3 regions of the Streptomyces sp. NBC_00872 genome follow, and region 1 is predicted to be linked to each of the others. Evidence: riboswitches for the same ligand, from Rfam matches in the RefSeq annotation. Region 1 holds a riboswitch; each other region holds the start of a gene.
The links. Region 1 has a riboswitch for cobalamin ahead of OG214_RS25160 (ABC transporter substrate-binding protein). Riboswitches for the same ligand answer to the same signal wherever they lie in the genome.
Positions count from the first base shown of each region.

Region 2: another riboswitch for cobalamin. It lies ahead of OG214_RS29775 (cobalamin biosynthesis protein); the one in region 1 lies ahead of OG214_RS25160 (ABC transporter substrate-binding protein).
Region 3: another riboswitch for cobalamin. It lies ahead of OG214_RS13195 (ribonucleoside-diphosphate reductase subunit alpha); the one in region 1 lies ahead of OG214_RS25160 (ABC transporter substrate-binding protein).

Region 1 is NZ_CP108806.1:5,852,883-5,860,262, reverse strand. It holds gene OG214_RS25185 (cysteine synthase) at 1-651, opposite strand, end outside; gene OG214_RS25180 (MoaD/ThiS family protein) at 651-953, opposite strand; gene OG214_RS25175 (putative leader peptide) at 1,056-1,172, opposite strand; gene OG214_RS25170 (ABC transporter ATP-binding protein) at 1,242-2,078, opposite strand; gene OG214_RS25165 (iron ABC transporter permease) at 2,075-3,121, opposite strand; gene OG214_RS25160 (ABC transporter substrate-binding protein) at 3,128-4,165, opposite strand; cobalamin riboswitch at 4,214-4,334, opposite strand; gene OG214_RS25155 (M67 family metallopeptidase) at 4,336-4,749, opposite strand; gene OG214_RS25150 (amino acid permease) at 4,934-6,400, opposite strand; gene OG214_RS25145 (DUF2017 domain-containing protein) at 6,959-7,380, opposite strand, start outside.
Region 2 is NZ_CP108806.1:6,967,321-6,974,700, forward strand. It holds gene OG214_RS29765 (putative cobaltochelatase) at 1-754, opposite strand, end outside; gene OG214_RS29770 (cobyric acid synthase) at 822-2,465, opposite strand; gene OG214_RS29775 (cobalamin biosynthesis protein) at 2,462-3,529, opposite strand; cobalamin riboswitch at 3,565-3,696, opposite strand; gene OG214_RS29780 (hypothetical protein) at 3,772-3,978, opposite strand; gene OG214_RS29785 (inorganic phosphate transporter) at 4,009-5,268, opposite strand; gene OG214_RS29790 (class II aldolase/adducin family protein) at 5,442-6,104, shown strand; gene OG214_RS29795 (alpha/beta hydrolase family protein) at 6,206-7,333, shown strand.
Region 3 is NZ_CP108806.1:3,112,532-3,119,911, forward strand. It holds gene OG214_RS13175 (sugar ABC transporter substrate-binding protein) at 1-216, opposite strand, end outside; gene OG214_RS13180 (GntR family transcriptional regulator) at 506-1,276, shown strand; partial or broken gene OG214_RS13185 (DUF3311 domain-containing protein) at 1,460-1,726, shown strand; gene mctP (monocarboxylate uptake permease MctP) at 1,807-3,438, shown strand; cobalamin riboswitch at 3,621-3,763, shown strand; gene OG214_RS13195 (ribonucleoside-diphosphate reductase subunit alpha) at 3,907-6,387, shown strand; gene OG214_RS13200 (ribonucleotide-diphosphate reductase subunit beta) at 6,387-7,380, shown strand, end outside.

The sequences.
Region 1 (7,380 bases):
CCCCTCGTCGAGGTTGCGCAGCCCGTAGACGAGATCGTCGTAGCGCGGCTCGGCGGCGACGATCTTGATGTCGGGCTTCTGTTCGCGCAGGAAGCGGCCGACGCCCATCAGCGTGCCCGTCGTACCGAGCCCCGCCACGAAGTGGGTGACGGACGGCAGGTCGGCGAGGATCTCGGGACCCGTGGTGGCGTAGTGCGCGCCCGCGTTGTCGGGGTTCCCGTACTGGTAGAGCATCACCCACGAGGGGTTCTCGGCCGCCAGCTCCTTGGCGACCCGTACCGCCGTGTTGGAGCCGCCCGCCGCCGGGGACGAGATGATTTCGGCGCCCCACATCGCCAGCAGGTCGCGGCGCTCCCGGGAGGTGTTCTCCGGCATGACGCAGACGATGCGGTAGCCCTTGAGCCTGGCCGCCATGGCGAGTGAGATACCGGTGTTGCCGCTGGTGGGCTCCAGGATGGTGCAGCCCGGGGTGAGCCGTCCGTCCTTCTCGGCCTGCTCGACCATATGGAGGGCGGGCCGGTCCTTGACGGAGCCGGTCGGGTTGCGGTCCTCCAGCTTGGCCCAGATCCGCACGTCGTCCGAGGGCGACAGCCTCGGGAGCCGTACCAGAGGGGTGTTGCCGACCGCCGCCAGCGGGGAGTCGTAGCGCATCAGGCCGGGATCGCTTCGAGCGCGCCGCCGGCCACCGCGGGCAGGATCGTCACGCTGTCGCCGTCGGCGAGCTCGGTGGAGACGCCGTCGAGGAAGCGGACGTCCTCGTCGTTGAGGTAGACGTTCACGAACCGGCGGAGCTGGTTGTTCGCGGCCGGGTCGATGAGCCGCTCCCGGATACCGGCGTGCCGGGTCTCGAGGTCGGCGAACAACTCGGAGAGCGTGTCGCCGGTGCCCTCGACGGCCTTCGCGCCGTCGGTGTAGGTACGGAGGATGGTCGGGATGCGGACCTCGATGGCCATGACATGGGCTCCTGTCGGGAGACGGCGTGACGGGCGCGCGGCTCGGGCCCCCGCGCGAGGGGGTGGTGCGAGTACGGCGGGGCAGCGCTCGGGGGCTGTCGCTCAGCCGGCGGCGCTGTCGGGACAGATGGCGCTGGCGAGGCGGCACAGGTCGACGTGCAGCCGCGCCACGAGCAGCGGGGTGCTCGGCGTCTTGTCGCTCACGTCGGTGAAAACCATGGGTTCATCGTATCGATTCCCGCCCGGCGTCCCGGTACGCGTTCTCGTACGGTGGACGAATGGTGTTCGTCAGGCGGACGGCGGGAGATAGACGACCGTGGGGGCGCCGGTGACGGGATGGGTGGTGACCTCGGCCGTCACCCCGTAGACCGTCGCGAGCAACTCGGGGGTCAGTACGGAGCGCGGCGTTCCGGAGGCGACGATCCGGCCGCCCTGGAGCACATGGATACGGTCGCAGTAGTACGCGGCGAGGTTGAGATCGTGCAGGGCGAGCAGATTGGTCGTGCCCGATCCTCTGATCAGCGTGAGGACATCGAGCTGGTGCCGGATGTCGAGATGGTTGGTCGGTTCGTCGAGTACGAGCAGGGCCGGGCGCTGGACCAGGGCGCGTGCGATGAGCGCGCGCTGCCGTTCGCCGCCGGACAGCGAGGGGAAGTCCCGGTCCGCGAGGGCGGCGATCCCGGCCCGTTCGAGGGCGGCGTCGGTGAGGGCCGTGTCGGCGGCCGTGTCGGCCTCCCAGAAGCGTTTGTGCGGCGAGCGGCCCATGGCGACGACCTCACGGACGGTCAGCTCGAAGTCGAGCCGGCTGTCCTGGGGCACGGTGGCGACCCGGCGTGCCCGTGCCTTGGCGGTCATGGTGTGCAGATCGCCGCCGTCGAGGAGGGCGTGTCCGGCCGTGGGGCGGAGCGTGCCGTACACACAGCGGAGCAGGGTGGTCTTGCCGCTGCCGTTGGGGCCGACGAGTCCGATGGTCTCGCCGGGGGCGGCGGTCAGCTCGGCGCGGTCGACGAGCAGCCGGCCGCCGGTCTCGTACGACAGTCCTTCGACGCGCAGCTCGGCGGCGGGTACGGCGGGCGGCGCCGCCGGTCCTGACGGCGGCCGCGAGGCGCTCGTGGCGGCGCTCATACGGGTGCTCCTTCCGGGCGGCGGCGCATCAGCCACAGGAAGAGCGGCCCGCCGGTGAGCGCGGTGAGCACCCCGACGGGGATGTCCTGGGGCGCGGCGACCGTACGGGCCGCGAGATCGGCGACGACGAGGACGAACGCCCCGCCCAGCGCCGCGACGGGCAGCAGCGCGCGGTGACCGGCGCCGACGGCCATCCGGGCGGCGTGCGGTGCCAGCAGCCCGATGAAGCCGACCGCCCCGCTCGCGGCCACCATCACCGCGGTGACCAGGGAGGCGAGGACGAAGACCGCGGCGCGGAAGCGTGAGGTGTCGAGACCGAGCACGGTCGCGCCCTCCTCCCCCGCCAGCAGCAGATCGAGCGGTCTGGCCAGCGCGATGAGCAGTGCGGTCCCGGCGGTGAGCGCGATGGCGGGCGGTACGAGCGTGGCCCAGCGGGCGCTGCCGAGGCCGCCCAGCGACCAGTACAGCGCCTCCTGGAAGTGCTCGGGCCTGGCGGAGACGACCAGGATGAGCGTGGTGAGCGCGGAGAGGATGTACGAGACGGCGACGCCCGCGAGCACGAGCCCGCCGCCGGTCATCGTGGAGCCGCGCCGGGCCAGGCCGTACACCAGCGCCAGCGCGAGGAGCGCCCCGGCGAAGGCGGCGGCCGGCATCGCGACGGTGGTGGTCACCCCGCCGCCGATGCCGAGGACGAGGACCAGCACGGCGCCGGTGGAGGCGCCGGAGGAGATGCCGAGCAGAAAGGGGTCGGCGAGCCGGTTGCGTACGAGCGCCTGGAGGACGGCGCCGACGACGGCGAGCCCGGCGCCGACGATCACACCGAGCAGCACCCTCGGCAGCCGTACGTCGAGCACGATGGTGCGGAAGGGGCCCGGCTCCGCGCGGCCGGTCAGGATCGTGATCACCTGACCGGGCGGGATCCGTACGGAGCCGAGGGCGAGGCCCGCGACGACGGCGACGGCGAGGGCGGCGGCGAGAGCGCCGAGCACCAGGGTGTGGCGGAGCCGCCCGTGGGCGCGGGCGGGCGCGGTGGCGCGGGTCACGGCGGCTTACTTCACGGACTCGGGGTGGAGCTGGGCGGCGAGCCGTCCGACGGCGGCGGGGGCCCGTACGCCGAGGACCACGTCCGAGAGGGGCATGACCGCGAAGCGCTGGTTCCTGACGGCCGGTACGTCCTTGAGCACCGGGTCTTCCAGCAGTCGCTTCTTCTTCCGCGCGACGGTGGTGGAGCCGTAGTCGTAGATCACGATGACATCGGGCTCGCGCGCGACGACCTCTTCCCAGGTGGCGTCGCCGAAGGGCTTGTCGAGGTCGGCGAAGACATTGCGCCCGCCGGCCAGCTCGATCAGCTCGTTGCCGATGCCCCTGCCGCCCGCGGTGAACGCGGTCTTGTCGCCGCTGTCGTAGACGAAGACGGAGAGCGGTTCGACGCCCTTCAGCCCGTCGGCGGTGGACGCGACGGTGGTGCGGGCGTCCGCGATCCACTTCTCGGCGCGGTCCTGGACGCCGAAGGTGCGGCCGGTCTCCTCGATCTCCCGGTAGACCTCGTCCATGGACGTGGAGGCGGACGGGGACGCGGACCTGCCGCCGTCGGCGCAGCTCTCCAGATTGAGCCGGGTCCCGATACCGGAGGCCTTGAGGTCGTCGCGGCTCCGGCCGTCCTTGGCGTCGAAGGCACTGGCGTATCCGCCGTAGACGAAGTCGGGGTTGGCCGCGAGCAGCTTCTCCTTGGAGGGGTACTCCGCGGAGAGGACGGGGACGCTCTTGTACGCCTTCTCGTAGGCGGGGAGGATCCGGTCGTCCAGGTAGGCGGTGCCGACGAGGGAGTTCTCCAGGCCGAGCGCGAGCATGATCTCGGTGACGTGCTGGTTCATGGTGACCACACGCTTCGGCGGCGCCTGGTAGGTGGTCGTCACACCGCAGTTGGTGACGGTGTACGGGAAGCCGGGCGCGGCCTTCGCGGCGGGCTTGCCGTCCGCCGGGTCCGTGGTCTCCGCGGTGGTGCCGCAGGCGGTGAGCGGGAGCAGTACGGCGGTCACGGCGGATATGAGGGCGGGTGTTGTGAGCGCACGGCGGCGCCGGGACAGGGCAGACACGACTGGGCCTCCTCCGGGGGATTTCCGCGTCCCCTGGCTGGTGGGAGAAGGGCGGCAGGTCAGTTCCTGGCTGCCAAGCGGAGCTTGGTCACAGTGGCGGGACCGCGCCGGTTTCGCACCGGCTTCCTGGGTCCTGCCGCCCTGGTTCAGCCGTGAGTCTCTCAGACGATCTCGACGGGCTCCTCGGTGACCTCGCCGTCGACGATCCGGTACGAGCGGAACTGGAACGGTCCGGCGTCATCCGTGTCCGCGGTGGAGACCAGCACATAGTGGGCGCCGGGCTCATTGGCGTAGGTGATGTCCGTACGGGACGGATAGGCCTCGGTCGCGGTGTGCGAGTGGTAGATGATCACCGGTTCCTCGTCGCGGTCGTCCATCTCCCGGTAGAGCTTGAGCAGATCGGCCGAGTCGAACTCGTAGAAGGTGGGCGAGCGCGCGGCGTTGAGCATGGGGATGAACCGCTCGGCCCGTCCGCTGCCCTCGGGGCCAGCGACCACACCGCAGGCCTCGTCGGGGTGGTCGGCTCGCGCGTGCGCGACGATCTGGTCGTGCAGGGCCTGGGTGATGGTGAGCATGGGGAGAATATAAACGGACGGCGCCGGACCGGGGGCGGGCCGGTGCTCCCCGGACGTGAAGACGGTCGTGAAGGCACCCGGATCAGGGATCCGGGCGCCTTCATGACGGGACGGGGCGGTACGGGGCGAGGCGGTGCGGGGCGGGATGTGACGGGGGGGCAGGGGTGGGACGGGGCGGTGGCGGTCAGTCCGCCGCGGGGGCGTACTCCCGCTCGGCGCGCTCCGTGATCGCGGGGTCGCGGCGCTTGAGGAACTGCCAGCCGCCCGCCAGGCCCACCGCCCAGACCGCCGCCACATAGAGACAGACCCGCGCGTCCTCGTCGTACGCGATCAGACAGGTGACCAGCGCCAGGAAGGCCACCGCGACCCAGCTGAAGAGCGCGCCGCCGGGGGCTGGGAAGGACGAGGCCGGCAGCCGGCCCGCCTCCACCCCGCGGCGGTAGCGGATATGGCTGGCCAGAATCATCATCCAGGTCCAGATGCCGGCCGCGGTGGCCACGGAGGTCACATAGCCGAAGGCCTTCTCCGGGACGACGTAGTTGAGGACCACGCCGATACCCATCAGAACGGCGGAGACGGTGATGCCGAGGGCCGGGGTCCTGCGGGAGTTGAGCCTGCCGAAGACCGTGGGCGCCTCGCTGTTGGCGGCGAGGTCGCGCAGCATCCGGCCGGTGGAGTACATCCCGGAGTTGCAGGAGGAGAGCGCGGCGGTCAGTACGACGAAGTTGACGATGCCGGCCGCGAGCGGGATGCCCATCTTCTCGAAGGCGTGCACGAAGGGGCTGTTGCCCGCGGAGAACTCGGTCCACTTGACGACGGCGAGGATGACGGAGAGCGCGCCGACGTAGAAGACGATGATGCGCCAGGGCAGCGTGTTGATGGCCTTGGGCAGGGTCTTCTCGGGGTTCTCGGACTCGCCCGCGGTCACCCCGACCAGCTCGACGGCGAGATAGGCGAACATCACCCCCTGAAGGGTCATCAGGCTGGAGCCGATGCCGTTCGGGAAGATCCCGTCGTGTGCCCAGAGATTGGCGGCCCCGGCGGTCTCACCGGCGTCGGAGAAGCCGAGGGTGAGAACGCCCAGACCGATGACGATCATGCCGATGATCGCGGTGACCTTGATCATCGAGAACCAGAACTCGACCTCGCCGAAGATCTTCACCGAGATCAGATTGACCCCGAAGAGGACCACCAGGAAGACCAGCGCGCTGACCCACTGGGGGATCTGGGGGAACCAGAAGTGGATGTAGATCGCGGCGGCGGTCAGTTCCGCCATCCCGGTGACGACCCACATCAGCCAGTACGTCCAGCCGGTGGCGAAGCCGAAGAACGGGCCGAGGAACTCCCGGGCGTACTCCGCGAAGGAGCCCGAGACCGGCCGGTAGAGGAGCAGCTCGCCGAGCGCCCGCATGATGAAGAAGATCACGACGCCGGCGAGGGCGTACATGAGGATGATGCTGGGTCCGGCCTTGGCGATATTGGCCCCGGCGCCCATGAAGAGCCCGACACCGATCGCGCCGCCGATGGCGATCATCTGGACCTGACGGCTGCCGAGTCCCCGTTCGTAGCCCTCTTCGGCCGGACCGTCTCCGGTGGGGCCGGTCGTGGCGCGGTCACCGCCGTATTCCTTGTCGACCTGGGCAGAGGTCATGTCGTGCGCCCTTTCTCCATACCGACCCGCGCCGGACGTCGGCCGCGGACCGGTTCGTGATCCCCCCGGATACGGATGGAGTGCCGCCGGCGGTCGGCCGGCGAAGGCACCCCCGGGGACAGGGGTGGAGTCCCCGGGGGGCCGTGAAGATCTATCACGGCGGCAGGGGTGATCGACGGACGGTTCTGTGGCACAGCCCACAGGAAGAAGCGGATGAATCGCACCGCGAACCGCAAAGGTCGCCGGAGCGGTGACGTGATCGTTATGGCGAATTGAGCCTCAGTTGAGCGTACGGAAGGGGGCCGGGCGGGGGCCGCCGTATGACATCCCGGCGCGGGGAACGCCGGTCCGGACACCGGGAATCGGACCGTCCGCGCACCCGGCCCGCGGGCCGTCCCATCACCCGTACGGAGGAACGGCCCGTCGCGTCCACGCGGGGGCGGGGTCAGGCTCAGAGGTCAAGGCTCAGGGGGCAAGGCTCAGGGGCAGGCTCGGGCTCGGGGGCAGCTCGCGGGCGGGGGCAGGCTCAGGGGGCAGGCTCAGAGGTCAGGCCCGGGTTCAGGGCATCAGCGTTTCTACGAGCGACTCCTGGAGCGACCCGAGCCAGAGATACGCCATCACCATCGGCTTGCGCGGGTCGGAGTCCGGCAGCCGGTACAGCTCGTTGCCCTCGTCCTCGTCCGTGACCTCCAGACGCGTACCGATCGTCAGCCGCAGATCGTTGAGCGCGCCGAGCCAGTGCAGACAGGCCTCGGGCGTCAGCTTGAGCACGGCGCCGCTCTCGCCCGCCGAGGTCAGCCCGTCCAGCGTGCGGACCAGCGCCATCCCGTCCTCGCGCTTGCGGCCCCGCAGATCGTTCTCCGTGAACCGTCTGAACTCGGCGGAGAACTCCTTCAGTTCGGTGTCGTCATCGCCGTACGCGTCCGGGAAGAGCCGGGCGAGCGCCGGGTCCTCCGGCGGCTCGCTGGGGCCCTCGGCGA
Region 2 (7,380 bases), 1.1 Mb from region 1:
CCTCGGGCAGCAGCGCGCGGGCGGCGACGATCCGTTCCCGCAGCGCGCTCTCCTCGTCGGCCCAGCGCGCGGCGAAGGCGGCGGGGTCGTCGTCGTACGCGAGCCGCCGCCGTACGACCTCCACCCGCTGCTCCGGCTCCCGCGAGGCCGCGACCTCCACGGTGAGTCCGAAGCGGTCGAGCAGCTGCGGCCGCAGCTCGCCCTCCTCGGGGTTCATCGTCCCGACGAGCAGAAAGCGCGCGGCATGCCGTACGGAGACGCCCTCGCGCTCCACGTACGAGGCACCCATCGCGGCGGCGTCCAGCAGCAGGTCGACGAGATGGTCATGGAGGAGATTGACCTCGTCGACATAGAGCACACCTCGGTGCGCGTCCGCGAGCAGCCCCGGTTCGAAGGCCTTCACACCCTCCGACAGCGCCCGTTCGATGTCCAGCGCCCCGACGAGCCGGTCCTCGGAGGCGCCGACGGGCAGCTCGACCATACGCGGGGGCCTGGAGACACCCGGGCCGCTCCCGTGCGGTCCGTCCGGGCAGTGCGGATCGGGCGCGGCGGGATCGCAGCCGAACCGGCACCTGGCGACCACCGCCAGCTCGGGCAGCAGAGCCGCCAGGGCCCGCACGGCCGTGGACTTCGCCGTGCCCTTCTCCCCGCGTACGAGGACTCCGCCGACCGCCGGACTGACCGCGTTGAGCAGCAGGCCCAGCCGCAGATCGTCCATCCCCACGATGGCGGTGAACGGATAAGGGGTGCTCATATGCTGATCGCTCCTTCGAGTACGACGCTTCCGAACGCGGCTGTGGCGCCCTCCAGGGCGTCGGCGCTCACGGTGCCCCAGGAGGAATGAAGGGCAGCCCCGGCGGCGCCCCCTCCTCGATCAGCCGCAGCAGCGCGTCCGTGTCCGCGTGCTCCTCGATGAGGTCACCGAGAAGGTCGAGCTGTTCCTCGCGCAGCGCGCCGAAGCTCGTGTCGGGCGCGGGGACGAAACGCCGGCCCGCCGCCCGTGCCACCTCTGTCAGGAAGCGCCGCCGGAACGTGTCGCTCTCCAGCGCCCCGTGCCAGTGCGTGCCCTGGACCGCGCCCATCCGGCAGCCGTCCAGCGCCCGTCCGTCCGGGCCGGAGACAAAGGCGTCCCCGCCCCGCACCTCGGCGACCCCGTGATGGATCTCGTACCCCTCCACCGCCGCGCCGAGGGCCGTCCCGGACGGTCTGGCCAAGGTCTTCTCACGGGCGAACCGCACCCGTACGGGCAGCAGCCCCAGTCCGGCCACGGCGCCCGCCCGTGACTCCACCTCGTCGTCGATGTGCTCGCCGAGGATCTGATAGCCGCCGCAGATGCCCAGCACCGGACGCCCCTCGGCGGCCCGCCGCGCGAGCGCGTCGGCGAGCCCGCGCTCCCGCAGCCACGCCAGCGCCCTCACCGTGCCCCGGGTGCCGGGCACCACCACGAGATCGGCGTCGGCCAGTTCCTCGGGGCGGTCCACGAACCGCACGACGACACCCGGTTCGGCCGCGAGCGCGTCCACATCGGTGAAGTTGGACATCAGGGGTACGGCGCAGACCGCGACCCGCAGCACCTCCTCGCCGTACGGGGGAGCCACCAGGGACTCGCGCACGGCGCCGCGCAGCGAGATACGCAGTCCGTCCTCCTCGTCGATGCCCAGACCGTGCCGCCAGGGCAGCACCCCGAGCGTCGCCCGGCCGGTCAGCCCGCGCAGCATTTCAAGACCGGGCTCCAGCAGGGACACATCGCCCCGGAACTTGTTGACGAGATACCCCGCGACCAGTTCCTGGTCCTCCGGGCCCAGCAGCGCGGTCGTACCGAAGAACGAGGCGAAGACCCCGCCCCGGTCGATGTCCCCGACCACCACCACCGGCAGCCGCGCGGCCCGCGCGATCCCCATGTTCACGATGTCGGTACGGCGCAGATTGATCTCGGCCGGACTGCCCGCGCCCTCGCAGATCACGGCGTCATAGGTGGAGCGCAGCTCCTCCAGGCACTCCAGGACGGGCCCGAGCAGCGCCTCGCGCCGTCCACCGCGCAGCGCCTGCCCCGAAGTCGCCCCGCCCGCGGACGAGTTCCCGGCAAGGGCGTTCCCCGTGGCGGAGTTCTCCGGCGCGGTCCCCTCGGCGCTGCCGAAGAACCCCCTGGCACTCAGCTCACCCACCGGCCGTCCCATCAGCACCACTTGGCTGCTGCGGTCACCGCCGGGCTTCAGCAGGACGGGATTCATCAGCGCGGTCGGCTCCACCCGGGCCGCCTGGGCCTGCATCGCCTGCGCCCGTCCGATCTCCGCGCCCTCGCGCGTCACGAACGAATTCAGCGACATGTTCTGCCCCTTGAAGGGCGCGACCTTCACCCCACGGCGCACCAGCCACCGGCAGATCCCCGCCGTGACGACGCTCTTGCCCGCGTCCGAGGTGGTCCCGGCCACCAGAAGGCCCCCGCCGCGCCCGCCCCGGCTCATCCACGTCCCTTTCCCGTGGCCGCCGTACGGCGGCGCGTGTCCGTGGTACGGCGGCGTATCGCGCCGTACGCGAACCGGCCTGCGACACAGACCGCGAGGGCGTATCCGCTCACCCGGCGCGACAGGCGCACGGCCCGCTCGATGTCGGCCGTATCCACGGGCCGCCCCTCGCCGTTCAGTACGGGCCGGTGCTCCACCCGTCCGCCGTACGCGAGCGTCCCGCCGAGCCGTACGCCCAGCGCGCCCGCGAACGACGCCTCCACCGGGCCCGCGTTGGGGCTCGGATGCTTCCGCGCGTCCTGCCGTACCGCCCGCAGGGCCGCGCGCGGATCGCCGCCCGCCGCGGCGGCCAGCGCGGCGGTCAGCCGGGCCCCCGGCCAGCCGGCCAGGTCGTCGAGCCGGGCCGACGCCCAGCCGAACCGGCGGTACCGGGGGGACCTGTGGCCCACCATCGCGTCCAGCGTGTTCACGGCCCGGAATCCCACCAGCCCCGGCACCCCCGCGATCGCCCCCCACACCAGCGCGCCCACGACGGCGTCGGAGGTGTTCTCGGCGACGGACTCCACGACGGCGCGGGCGAGTTGCTGTCCGTCCAGTGCCTGCGGATCGCGCCCGCACAGCCGCGGCAGCCGCTCCCTGGCCAGCTCGATGTCCCCGGCGGTGAGCGCCGCGCCGATGGCGCGTGCCTCCCGGCCGAGCGAGGTGCCGCCGACGACGGACCAGGTGGCCAGGGCGGTCAGCGCGACGGAGGCGGCAAGGCTGCTCCGTACGGCCCGCGTGGCCCGTGTTGCCCGTACGGTCTCCGTACCCCGCGCGGCGACGATCGCGAGCCCTGCGGCGCCTCCGGCGCACACCAGGGTGTGCAGCGTGCCCCAGCCGCGGTGGTCGTGCCAGAGCATCCGCTCGACGGCCCCCGCCGCCCGGCCGAACGCGGCCACCGGATGGCCCCGGCGCGGATCGGCGAACACCTGGTCGCCCAGCAGCCCCAGGGCCGCGCCGTAGGCGAAGACCCGCTCGGCGGCCGAACCGCCGCCGCGCACGACGGCAGAACCGCAGCCAGGCATGGCGAAATGTCCTCACTCAGGGTCCGCGCCCCGGCTCGACGTGGTGCGGCGGCGAGAGTTCCTGGCTCCCGGGAGAAGACTCCCGGTGACAGTGGCGGGACCGCGCCGGATTCGCACCGGCTTCCTCTTCTGCCGCCGTAAATGGCCCCGGCAGTCCACCACGCCCCGCGAACAGCCGTCAACTCATCGCTGACCTGCGACGGGACAGTGTGCGAAGCCCCACATCGGCGGGTGGACCCGGGTCAGGCGACGATCAGCCAGATCCCGTACGCCACGGCCCCGGCGCACAGGGCGAAGCAGGCGTACGCGCCCGTGCGCGCCAGAGCCAGGGAGCCCGGCTCCCGCTTGGCGAGACCCACGACGCCCAGGGTGAACAGACCCACGAGGGCGACGGTCGCCACGAGACTGACCCCGAAGACCGCGCCGAGCGCTGCCCAGTCGATTTTCATACGTTCGCTCTTCCTTGGACCGTGGGGGGTTCAGACCGTGGCGGTGCGGGCGGGCTCACCGGAGCCGCCCGGAGGGGACGGAATGGTGGTCGACAGATCGTGCCCGGCACCGGCACCGGCACCGGCCGCTGTCGTGGTCGACGTGGTGACGGCCGTGATGCCGTCGGCCAGGATCCCGGCCTCGTCCTCGTCGACGTCGGTGACATTGGTGTGGTCGACCGGGCGGCGGCGCGAGGCGAGCCAGATGGCGCCGGAGAAGGCGAGGAGCAGTGCGGCGACCACCGAGACGCCCCAACTTCCCTGACCGGTCAGGAACTCCGCGCAGGCCGCGACCAGACCCGCGGCGGGCAGGGTCAGTCCCCAGGCGACGAACATCCGGGTGGCGGTGGACCAGCGGACCACACCCCCCTTGCGGCCGAGGCCCGCGCCCATCACGGCGCCGGAGCAGGACTGGGTGGTGGAGAGCGAGAAGCCGAGGTGCGAGGAGGCGAGGATGACGGTCGCGGCGCTGGTCTGGGCCGCGAAGCCCTGCTGCGGCCCGAGATCGGTGAGACCGGTGCCCATGGTGCGGATGATGCGCCAGCCGCCGAGGTACGTACCGAGCGCGATCGCCGTGCCCGCGGAGACGATGACCCACAGCGGGGGGTTGGAGCCGGGGGAGAGGACACCGCCGGTGACGAGCGCGAGCGTGATGACGCCCATGGTCTTCTGCGCGTCGTTGGTGCCGTGCGCCAGGGAGACCAGACCGGCGGAGGCGATCTGGCCCGCGCGGTAGCCCTTGGCGGTGGCCTTGTCGTCCGTGCGGCGGCCGATACGGTACGTCAGTCTGGTGGCGAGCAGCGCCGCGAGACCGGCGACGACCGGCGCGGCGAGCGCGGGGATCAGCACCTTGGTGATGACCACACCGCCGTTGACCCCGGAGGTGCCGACGGACATCAGGGTGGCGCCGATCAGTCCGCCGAAGAGGGCGTGGGAGGAGCTCGACGGGAGACCGACGAGCCAGGTGAGCAGATTCCAGAGGATGGCGCCGACGAGCGCCGCGAAGATCACTTCTGTCCGGATGCCGTTCTCGTTGATGAGCCCGCCGGAGATCGTTCTGGCGACCTCCACGGAGAGGAACGCGCCGACCAGATTCAGCACGGCGGACATGGCCACCGCGGTCTTGGGCTTCAGGGCGCCGGTCGAGATGGTCGTCGCCATCGCGTTGGCGGTGTCATGGAAACCGTTCGTGAAATCGAACACGAGCGCCGTCACGATCACGATCGCGAGCAGCAGTGTGATGTGTTCCATTTACCCAGGCAATCGTTCGACGTAGGGGGCCTCGGTGAACGTAGGGAGTCATGGTGAACGGAAGATGAACTGCGCAGGTCTTCGTGGTGTCTCAGGCTGACGTCGCATGGTTCTGTTCGGATGATCGGGAGAACGGTGCACGGTCCGCCGGGCACTCCTGGCAGGATCGCGGTATGACCGATCAGGAGAAACAGGACGCCATAGTCCGGGCCTGGCAGGACCTGGTGGACACCGCCCGCAGAACGGCTTCCGAGGGGCTCGTCGTCGGCACCTCGGGCAATGTCTCGGTGCGGGTCGGTGGAATCATCCTGGTGACGCCGAGCGGAATTCCCTATGAACAGCTCGGTCCTGAGGACGCCGTCGGGGTCGATCCGGACGGCCGGCAGGTCCTCGGCGCGTTCACCCCCACGAGTGAGCTGCCGCTCCATCTCTCGGTTTACCGGCACACCTCGGCGGCGGCCGTCGTCCACACCCACGCGGTGCACGCCACCGCCGTCTCCACGCTCGTGCCGGAACTGCCCGTGATCCACTACATGTCGGCGGCGTTCGGCGGCCCCGTCCGGGTCGCCCCGTACGCGCTGTACGGGACGGACGAACTGGCCGCGGGCATGCTCGCCGCCCTTCGCGACCGCACGGGCTGTCTGCTCCAGAACCATGGCACGGTGACCTACGGCGCCACCCTCGCGCAGGCCTACGACCGCACGGCCCAGTTGGAGTGGATGTCCCGGCTCTGGCTCACCGCCAGCGCGGTGCCGGGCCTTTCGCCCTCGCTGCTCTCCGAGGCCCAGCTCCAGGAGGCCGGGGAGAAGCTGAAGGGCTACGGCCAGGGGCGCTGACCATCGGCCGGGGCCGCCGGCCGTGACCGGTGACGGTCCGGCCCGACCCCGACGGACCGCGCCCGGTGGCCGGGGCGGGCGCGGGTGACGACACTGGGACCGTGCGCCCCGCAACAGCGACGGCAGCGGCCGTCTCCACCGTGATCGGCGTCGGCGCGGCCGCGGTCGCGGCCGGCCGGCTCGCCGGTGACGCCGCTCTGAAGGCGTCGCCGGGGCGGCCCCTGCCCGGCGACCCCCGGCTCACCGTGCACGCCACGGCCGCGGGGCAGATCGCCCTGACCCGCTGTCTCGCCTCCCTGCGCCCCGGTGTGTACGGGATCGGGAACCGGGACCTCCACGCGGTCGTCGGGCCCGTCCTGGAGGGCGTGCGGCACCCCGCCGACACCGTCGTACGGAGACTGGAGCGGGTCGACCACGGCACCCTCGTCCCGGGTATGCGGGTACGCCTCACCCCGCAGGTCCACACCGGCGACCCCACCACCGCGCTCGGCATCGACCACCGGGAGGAGCGGATCCCGGGCGAACTCGGCTTCCTGCCCGCCTGGTTCGTGCCGGGAGCGCGGGACACCTGGGTGATCACCGTGCACGGTCTGGGCACCACCCGTGAGCACCCCCTGAACGTCATGGAACTGCTGGCGGGACTCCAGGTCGCCGTGCTCGATCTCGCCTACCGGGGCGACCCCGGCGCCCCCAGCTCCCCGGACGGCCTCGGTCATCTCGGCGACTCCGAGTGGCGCGACCTCGACGCGGCGATCCGCTACGCCGTCCGCTACGGCGCGGAGCGGGTCATCCTGTACGGCTGGTCCACCGGCGCCACGATGGCCCTGCACGCCGCCGCGAACTCCGCGCACAGCGAGCGGATCTCCGGGCTGGTGCTCGACTCGCCCGTACTGGACTGGGAGGCCACCCTGAAGGCCCTCGCCACCGCCCGGCGCACCCCCACCGCGCTGCTGCCGCTCGCCGTCCGGGCGGCCCAGGGCAGGACCGGACTCCACGGCGGCCGGCTGCTCCAGGCCGCCGACCCGCGCAACCTCGATGTCCCGACGCTGATCATCCACGGCCCCGACGACACCCTCGCCTCCTGGGACCCCTCCCGCGAACTCGCCGCCCTGCGCCCGGGACTGATCGGTCTGCACGCCGTCGCGCACGCTCCGCACGCCGCGATGTGGAACGCGGATCCGACCGGTTACGAGGAGGCCCTGCGCCGCTTCCTCACCCCTCTCATGTAGCCGTCCAACTGGCCTCTTCCGCCCCGTACGCACCCTCGCCCGGACCC
Region 3 (7,380 bases), 2.7 Mb from region 1:
CTTGACCGTAACGTTCGGGTACTTCGCCTTGAACTGGTCGTTGACGTCCTTGACCAGCTCCGGCCAGGTGCTCTGCGCGTCCGACATGAGCCAGACGGTCAGCGTCTCCTTACGGTCCTTGGGATCCTTCGACGCCGTGCTGTCGTCCGAGCCACACGCGGCAATACCGACCATCATGCCCGCGACGCCGACCGTCGCGATGAGCTTGCGCTTCACGCCACCCTCCTCAGGGATGCCTGCAACCCCTGCCCACCGCGAAGACCGCGAAGACTTACGACGAGTACTGCTGGGGCTGGGACCTGGTCTTTAATGGTTTAGACCAGTACGGGGAGCTTGGCCTAGACCTTTAGGGGTGTCAAGGGTGTATAAGAAGGGCAGTCGTGTCCGTTATCGGACCGACACCTGAGGGAGGGCGACGACCCGTGGCCGGACCGTGCCACCATGTGAGCCGCGACAGACGGAGGAGCCGGTGACGGCAGCAGCGCAGGAGTCGGGAAGGCAGGCCATGGCCGCGGACGGGGGCGGAAACGTCACGGAGACCGACAACGGAATCCCCACCCGTACGGCACGCGTGCCTAAGTATTACCGCCTGAAGCGGCACTTGCTGGATATGACGGAAACTCTGCCGCCAGGCACCCCGGTGCCTCCGGAGCGCACGCTCGCCGCCGAGTTCGACACCTCGCGCACCACCGTGCGCCAGGCGCTCCAGGAACTGGTCGTCGAGGGCCGGCTCGAACGGATCCAGGGCAAGGGGACGTTCGTCGCCAAGCCCAAGGTCTCCCAGGCCCTCCAGCTCACCTCGTACACCGAGGACATGCGGGCCCAGGGCCTGGAACCGACGTCCCAGCTCCTGGACATCGGCTATGTCACCGCCGACGACACCCTGGCGGGACTGCTCGACATCACCGCGGGCGGACGCGTCCTGCGGATCGAGCGGCTGCGGCTGGCCAGCGGTGAGCCGATGGCCATCGAGACCACGCATCTGTCGGCCAAGCGCTTCCCCGCCCTGCGCCGCTCGCTCGTCAAGTACACCTCGCTCTACACGGCGTTGGCCGAGGTGTACGACGTCCATCTCGCCGAGGCCGAGGAGACGATCGAGACCTCGCTGGCCACTCCGCGCGAGGCCGGACTGCTCGGCACGGATGTCGGCCTGCCGATGCTGATGCTCTCGCGGCACTCGCTGGACGCCGCGGGTGAGCCGGTGGAGTGGGTGCGCTCGGTCTACCGCGGCGACCGCTACAAGTTCGTGGCGCGGCTGAAGCGCCCGGCCCGCTGACCCCGGACCGCGGCGGACGGCGGGCGGAAGGATCGGACGTACGGTCAGGAACCGGGCCCACGGGCCCGGTTCCTCCGCGTTCACCTCCCAGTCCTTCACATCCGGACCTACCCGCCGCTGATGCCATTGCCGTAGATTTCCTGCGCGCTCATCAATGGCGATCAGTGAGGGGACGGATCCGCTGTGTCAGAAGTCCAGGAAGAAAAGCCACCCACGACACGACCTCCGACGGTCACTCCCGTACGCGTGGTGATCGCGCTCTGTCTCTTCGCGCCCTTCGTGGCCCTGCTCTGGGTGAGCTCCTACGCCAAGACCGATCCCGCCTTCATCGGTATCCCGTTCTTCTACTGGTACCAGATGGCCTGGGTACTGCTCTCGACGGTGCTGACCATGATCGCCTATCTGCTCTGGCAGCGTGACCAGCGCGCCCGAGGCACCGGCAGTGCACGTGGCGCCGGTGGTTCCGGCGGCGCCGGTGGCTCCCGTGGCTCCCGTAGCTCCCGTAGCTCCCGCGAGGGAGGTGCGTCGCGATGACCGACGGCGTGAACGGTGTCGCGCTCACCGTCTTCATCTTCTTCTTCCTGGCCGTCACGGTCATGGGCTTCCTCGCCACCCGCTGGCGCAAGGCCGAGAACGAGCACAGTCTCGACGAATGGGGCCTGGGCGGCCGGTCGTTCGGCACCTGGGTCACCTGGTTCCTGCTCGGCGGCGACCTCTACACGGCGTACACCTTCGTGGCCGTTCCGGCGGCGATCTACGCGGCGGGCGCGTCCGGCTTCTTCGCCGTGCCGTACACCATCCTCATCTACCCGCTGATCTTCACCTTCCTGCCCCGGCTGTGGTCGGTGTCGCACAAGCACGGGTATGTGACCACCTCGGACTTCGTACGGGGACGCTTCGGCTCGAAGGGGCTCTCGCTGGCGGTCGCCGTCACCGGCATCCTCGCCACCATGCCGTACATCGCGCTCCAGCTCGTCGGTATCCAGGCGGTGCTGGATGTGATGGGCGTCGGCGGAGGCGAGGACACCAACTGGTTCATCAAGGACCTCCCGCTGCTGCTCGCCTTCGGTGTGCTCGCCGCGTACACCTACTCGTCCGGGCTGCGCGCGCCCGCGCTGATCGCCTTCGTCAAGGACACCCTGATCTATCTGGTGATCGCCGTGGCGATCATCTACATCCCGATCAAACTGGGCGGGTTCGACGACATCTTCGCCAAGGCGGGCGAGGCCTTCGCGGAGCCCAACCCCGTGACCGGCCAGCCACGCGGCGCGCTCGTGCCGGGCGAGGCCGGGCAGTGGGGCTATGCCACGCTGGCGCTCGGTTCCGCGCTCGCGCTCTTCATGTATCCGCACTCCATCACGGCGACACTGTCCAGCCGGAGCCGCGATGTGATCCGCCGCAACACCACGATCCTGCCGCTGTATTCACTGATGCTGGGTCTGCTGGCGCTGCTCGGTTTCATGGCGATCGCGGCCGGGATCGAGGTCGAGAACGGACAGCTCGCGATCCCGCAGCTCTTCGAGACCATGTTCCCCGACTGGTTCGCGGGGGTGGCCTTCGCGGCCATCGGTATCGGCGCGCTGGTGCCGGCCGCGATCATGTCGATCGCGGCGGCCAATCTCTTCACCCGCAACATCTACCGGGACTTCATCAAGCCGGACGCGACACCGGCGCAGGAGACGAAGGTCTCGAAGATCGTCTCACTGCTGGTGAAGGTGGGGGCGCTGGCCTTCGTCCTCACCATGGACAAGACGGTGGCGATCAACTTCCAGCTCCTGGGCGGGATCTGGATCCTCCAGACGCTCCCGGCCCTGGTCGGCGGGCTGTTCACCCGCTGGTTCCACCGCTGGGCGCTGCTCGTCGGCTGGGGCGTCGGCATGGTGTACGGCACGGCGGCGGCGTACGGCGTCGCGAGCCCCACCCAGAAGCACTTCGGCGGCTCCTCCGCGGAGATCCCGGGGCTCGGGGAGATCGGCTACATCGGTCTCACCGCGTTCGTGCTGAATGTGGTGGTGACGGTGGTGCTCACCTTCGTCATGCGGGCGCTCAAGGCCCCCGAGGGCGTCGACGAGACCGCCCCGTCCGACTACACGGCGGACGCGGGCGACCCGGGCGTCCAGGTGGAACTCCCGGCGGCGACCTCGGGCGACCCGGTGCGCTGACCCCGGAGCCACCCGGTGCGCTGACCGCCGGTACGCCCGCCCGTACGGCCATGGAAGGGCCGTCGCGACTCCCGGAAGGAAGCCGCGGCGGCCCTTCCGTATGCGGCGCGCGCCCGGAACGGACGAGGCCGACAACAAGCACCGAACCGACGCACGACACTACATCTGGGGGGTGACGCAGCGACCACCCACCAGATGTATGCTCGACCTCGCTGTCGACGCAGGGGAATCCGGTGGGAATCCGGAACTGTCCCGCAACGGTGTGCTGTGGCGTGTTTTGTCATGTCCGCGAGTCCGAATACCTGCCGACGGTGCGTCCGGTTCGACCGATCCGGGCGCCGAGACGTCCGGGCCTCGCGGTTGGGCCGGTGGACGCCGTACACCGTGCTGCCCGGGGAGGGCCCGTACGGCTGTGCGCGCCCCCGTATCCCCCGCGCCGGCCCGGAGCCGAGCGAGGGAGAGCACCACGTGACCATCGCGCCAGCCGATCCGGCTTCAGCCCCGGTTTCAGCCCCGGTTTCAGCCCGCCCCGGAATCACCGGGACCACCGGAGCTGCCGGGACCACCGGAGCTGCCGGGCCCGCCGACGGCCCCGGGGCCGTTCTGCTGCGGACCCTGACGGAGCTGACCGCCGATCTGCCCGACACCGATCCGGTCCGGGTCGCCGCCGCCGCGCTCCGGGGCCGTAACGCCGCGTCGGACGAGGCCGAGCTGCGCGGGCTCGCCACCGAGGCGGCGGCCGGGCTGATCTCCGAGGACCCCGCGTACTCCCGGCTCGCCGCCCGGCTGCTCACCCGCGCCATCGCCGACGAGGCCGCCGGCCAGGGCGCCGTGTCGTTCTCCGCGTCGGTCGCGACCGGTCACCGCGAGGGCCTGATCGCCGACCGTACGGCCGCCTTCGTCACGAGCCACGCCGACCGCCTCGACCAGCTGATCGACCCCGCCGCCGACGACCGCTTCGGCTACTTCGGGCTCCGCACGCTCCACAGCCGCTATCTGCTCCGCCATCCGCTGACCCGTCAGGTGATCGAGACCCCGCAGCACTTCCTGCTGCGCGTGGCGTCCGGCCTCGCGGAGGACGAGAGCGTGCGCGCGCTGGAGGAGGTCGCCGCGCTGTACCGGCTGATGAGCCGGCTGGACTATCTGCCGTCCTCGCCGACGCTCTTCAACTCCGGCACCCGCCACCCCCAGATGTCCTCCTGCTATCTGCTGGACTCCCCGCGCGACGAGCTGGACTCCATCTACGACCGCTACCACCAGGTGGCCAGGCTCTCCAAGCACGCGGGCGGCATCGGCCTCTCGTACTCCCGTATCCGCTCGCGCGGTTCGCTGATCCGGGGCACCAACGGGCACTCCAACGGCATCGTCCCGTTCCTGCGCACCCTCGACTCCTCGGTCGCTGCCGTCAACCAGGGCGGCCGGCGCAAGGGCGCGGCCTGTGTCTATCTGGAGACCTGGCACGCCGATCTGGAGGAGTTCCTGGAGCTGCGGGACAACACCGGTGAGGACGCGCGGCGCACCCACAATCTGAATCTCGCGCACTGGATCCCCGACGAGTTCATGCGCCGCGTCGAGACGGACGGCCAGTGGTCGCTCTTCTCCCCCGTCGACGTACCGGAACTGGTCGATCTGTGGGGCGACGAGTTCGACGCGGCGTACCGGGCCGCCGAGGCGGCGGGTCTGGCCCGCAAGTCCCTGCCCGCACGCGAGCTGTACGGCAGGATGATGCGTACCCTCGCCCAGACCGGCAACGGCTGGATGACCTTCAAGGACGCCTCGAACCGTACGGCCAACCAGACCGCCGAGCCCGGCAGCGTCGTCCACTCCTCCAATCTCTGCACGGAGATCCTGGAGGTGACCGACGACGGCGAGACGGCCGTCTGCAACCTCGGCTCGGTCAACCTCGGCGCCTTCGTCCTGGAGTCGGGCGAGATCGACTGGGAGCGGCTCGACGAGACCGTCCGTACGGCCGTGACCTTCCTCGACCGGGTGGTGGACATCAACTACTACCCGACCGAGCAGGCCGCCGGCTCGAACGCGAAATGGCGTCCGGTGGGCCTGGGCGCGATGGGTCTCCAGGACGTCTTCTTCAAGAAGCGGCTGCCCTTCGACTCCGCCGAGGCCGCCGCGCTCTCCACCAGGATCGCCGAGCGGATCATGCTCGCCGCGTACGAGGCGTCCTGCGACCTCGCCGAGCGCCACGGGCCGCTGCCCGCCTGGTCCCGTACGCGCACGGCCCGTGGCGTACTGCACCCCGACCACTACGACGTGGAGCGGGCCTGGCCCGAGCGCTGGGCGGCACTGCGCGCCCGCGTCGCGGCGACGGGCATGCGGAACTCCCTGCTCCTGGCGATCGCCCCGACGGCGACCATCGCCTCGATCGCCGGTGTGTACGAGTGCATCGAGCCGCAGGTCTCCAATCTCTTCAAGCGCGAGACGCTCTCCGGTGAGTTCCTCCAGGTCAACTCGTATCTGGTGGCGGACCTGAAGCGACTGGGCGTCTGGGACGCGCGCTCGCGCGAGGCGCTGCGCGAGTCCAACGGCTCGGTGGCGGACTTCACCTGGGTCCCGGCGGAGATCCGCGATCTGTACCGCACGGCGTGGGAGATCCCGCAGCGCGGACTGATCGACATGGCGGCGGCCCGTACGCCGTACCTGGACCAGAGCCAGTCGCTGAACCTGTTCCTGGAGACGCCGACCATCGGGAAGCTCAGCTCGATGTACGCGTACGCCTGGAAGAAGGGCCTCAAGACAACGTACTACCTGCGCTCGCGCCCGGCGACGAGGATCGCGAGAGCGGCTCGGGCGGCCGTACCCGCTCAGGCGACGGCCACGGCGGTAACGCCGGTGACGCCCGTGACGCCCGTGACGCCGCTGACGGTGGCCACGGCCGAGGAGGCCGTCGCCTGCTCCCTGGAGAACCCCGAGTCCTGTGAGGCGTGCCAGTAATGACCACCGAGACAACCGCTCAGACAGCCGAAACAGCCGAGACAGCTGAGGCAGCCGAGAAGACGACGCCGAAGACCAGGAACCTGCTGGACCCGGGCTTCGAACTGACCCTGCGGCCCATGCGGTATCCGGACTTCTACGAGCGCTACCGCGACGCGATCAAGAACACCTGGACGGTGGAGGAGGTCGACCTCCACTCCGACGTGGCCGACCTCGCCAAGCTCACCCCCGCCGAGCAGCACATGATCGGCCGGCTGGTCGCGTTCTTCGCGACGGGCGACTCGATCGTGGCGAACAATCTGGTGCTGACGCTCTACCGGCACATCAACTCCCCCGAGGCGCGGCTGTATCTCTCGCGCCAGCTCTTCGAGGAGGCCGTGCACGTCCAGTTCTATCTGACGCTGCTCGACACCTATCTCCCCGATCCCGAGGACCGCACGGCGGCCTTCGCGGCGGTGGAGAACATCCCGTCGATCCGTGAGAAGGCACAGTTCTGCTTCCGCTGGATGGACTCGGTCGAGACGATCGACCGGCTGGAGTCCCGGTCGGACCGCCGGCGCTTCCTGCTCAATCTGATCTGTTTCGCGGCCTGTATCGAGGGGCTGTTCTTCTACGGCGCGTTCGCCTACGTCTACTGGTTCCGCTCCCGGGGCCTGCTGCACGGCCTGGCCACCGGCACCAACTGGGTGTTCCGCGACGAGACGATGCATATGAACTTCGCCTTCGAGGTCGTGGACACGGTACGGAAGGAGGAGCCGGAGCTGTTCGACGACGACCTCCGGCAGCAGGTCACGGACATGCTGAAGGAGGCCGTCGAGGCGGAACTGCAATTCGGCCGCGACCTGTGCGGCGAGGGCCTGCCGGGCATGAACACCGAGTCGATGCGCGCATACCTGGAGTGCGTCGCCGACCAGCGCCTCCAACGCCTGGGCTTCGCCCCGGTCTACGGCTCGGAGAACCCGTTCTCCTTCATGGAACTCCAGGGTGTCCAGG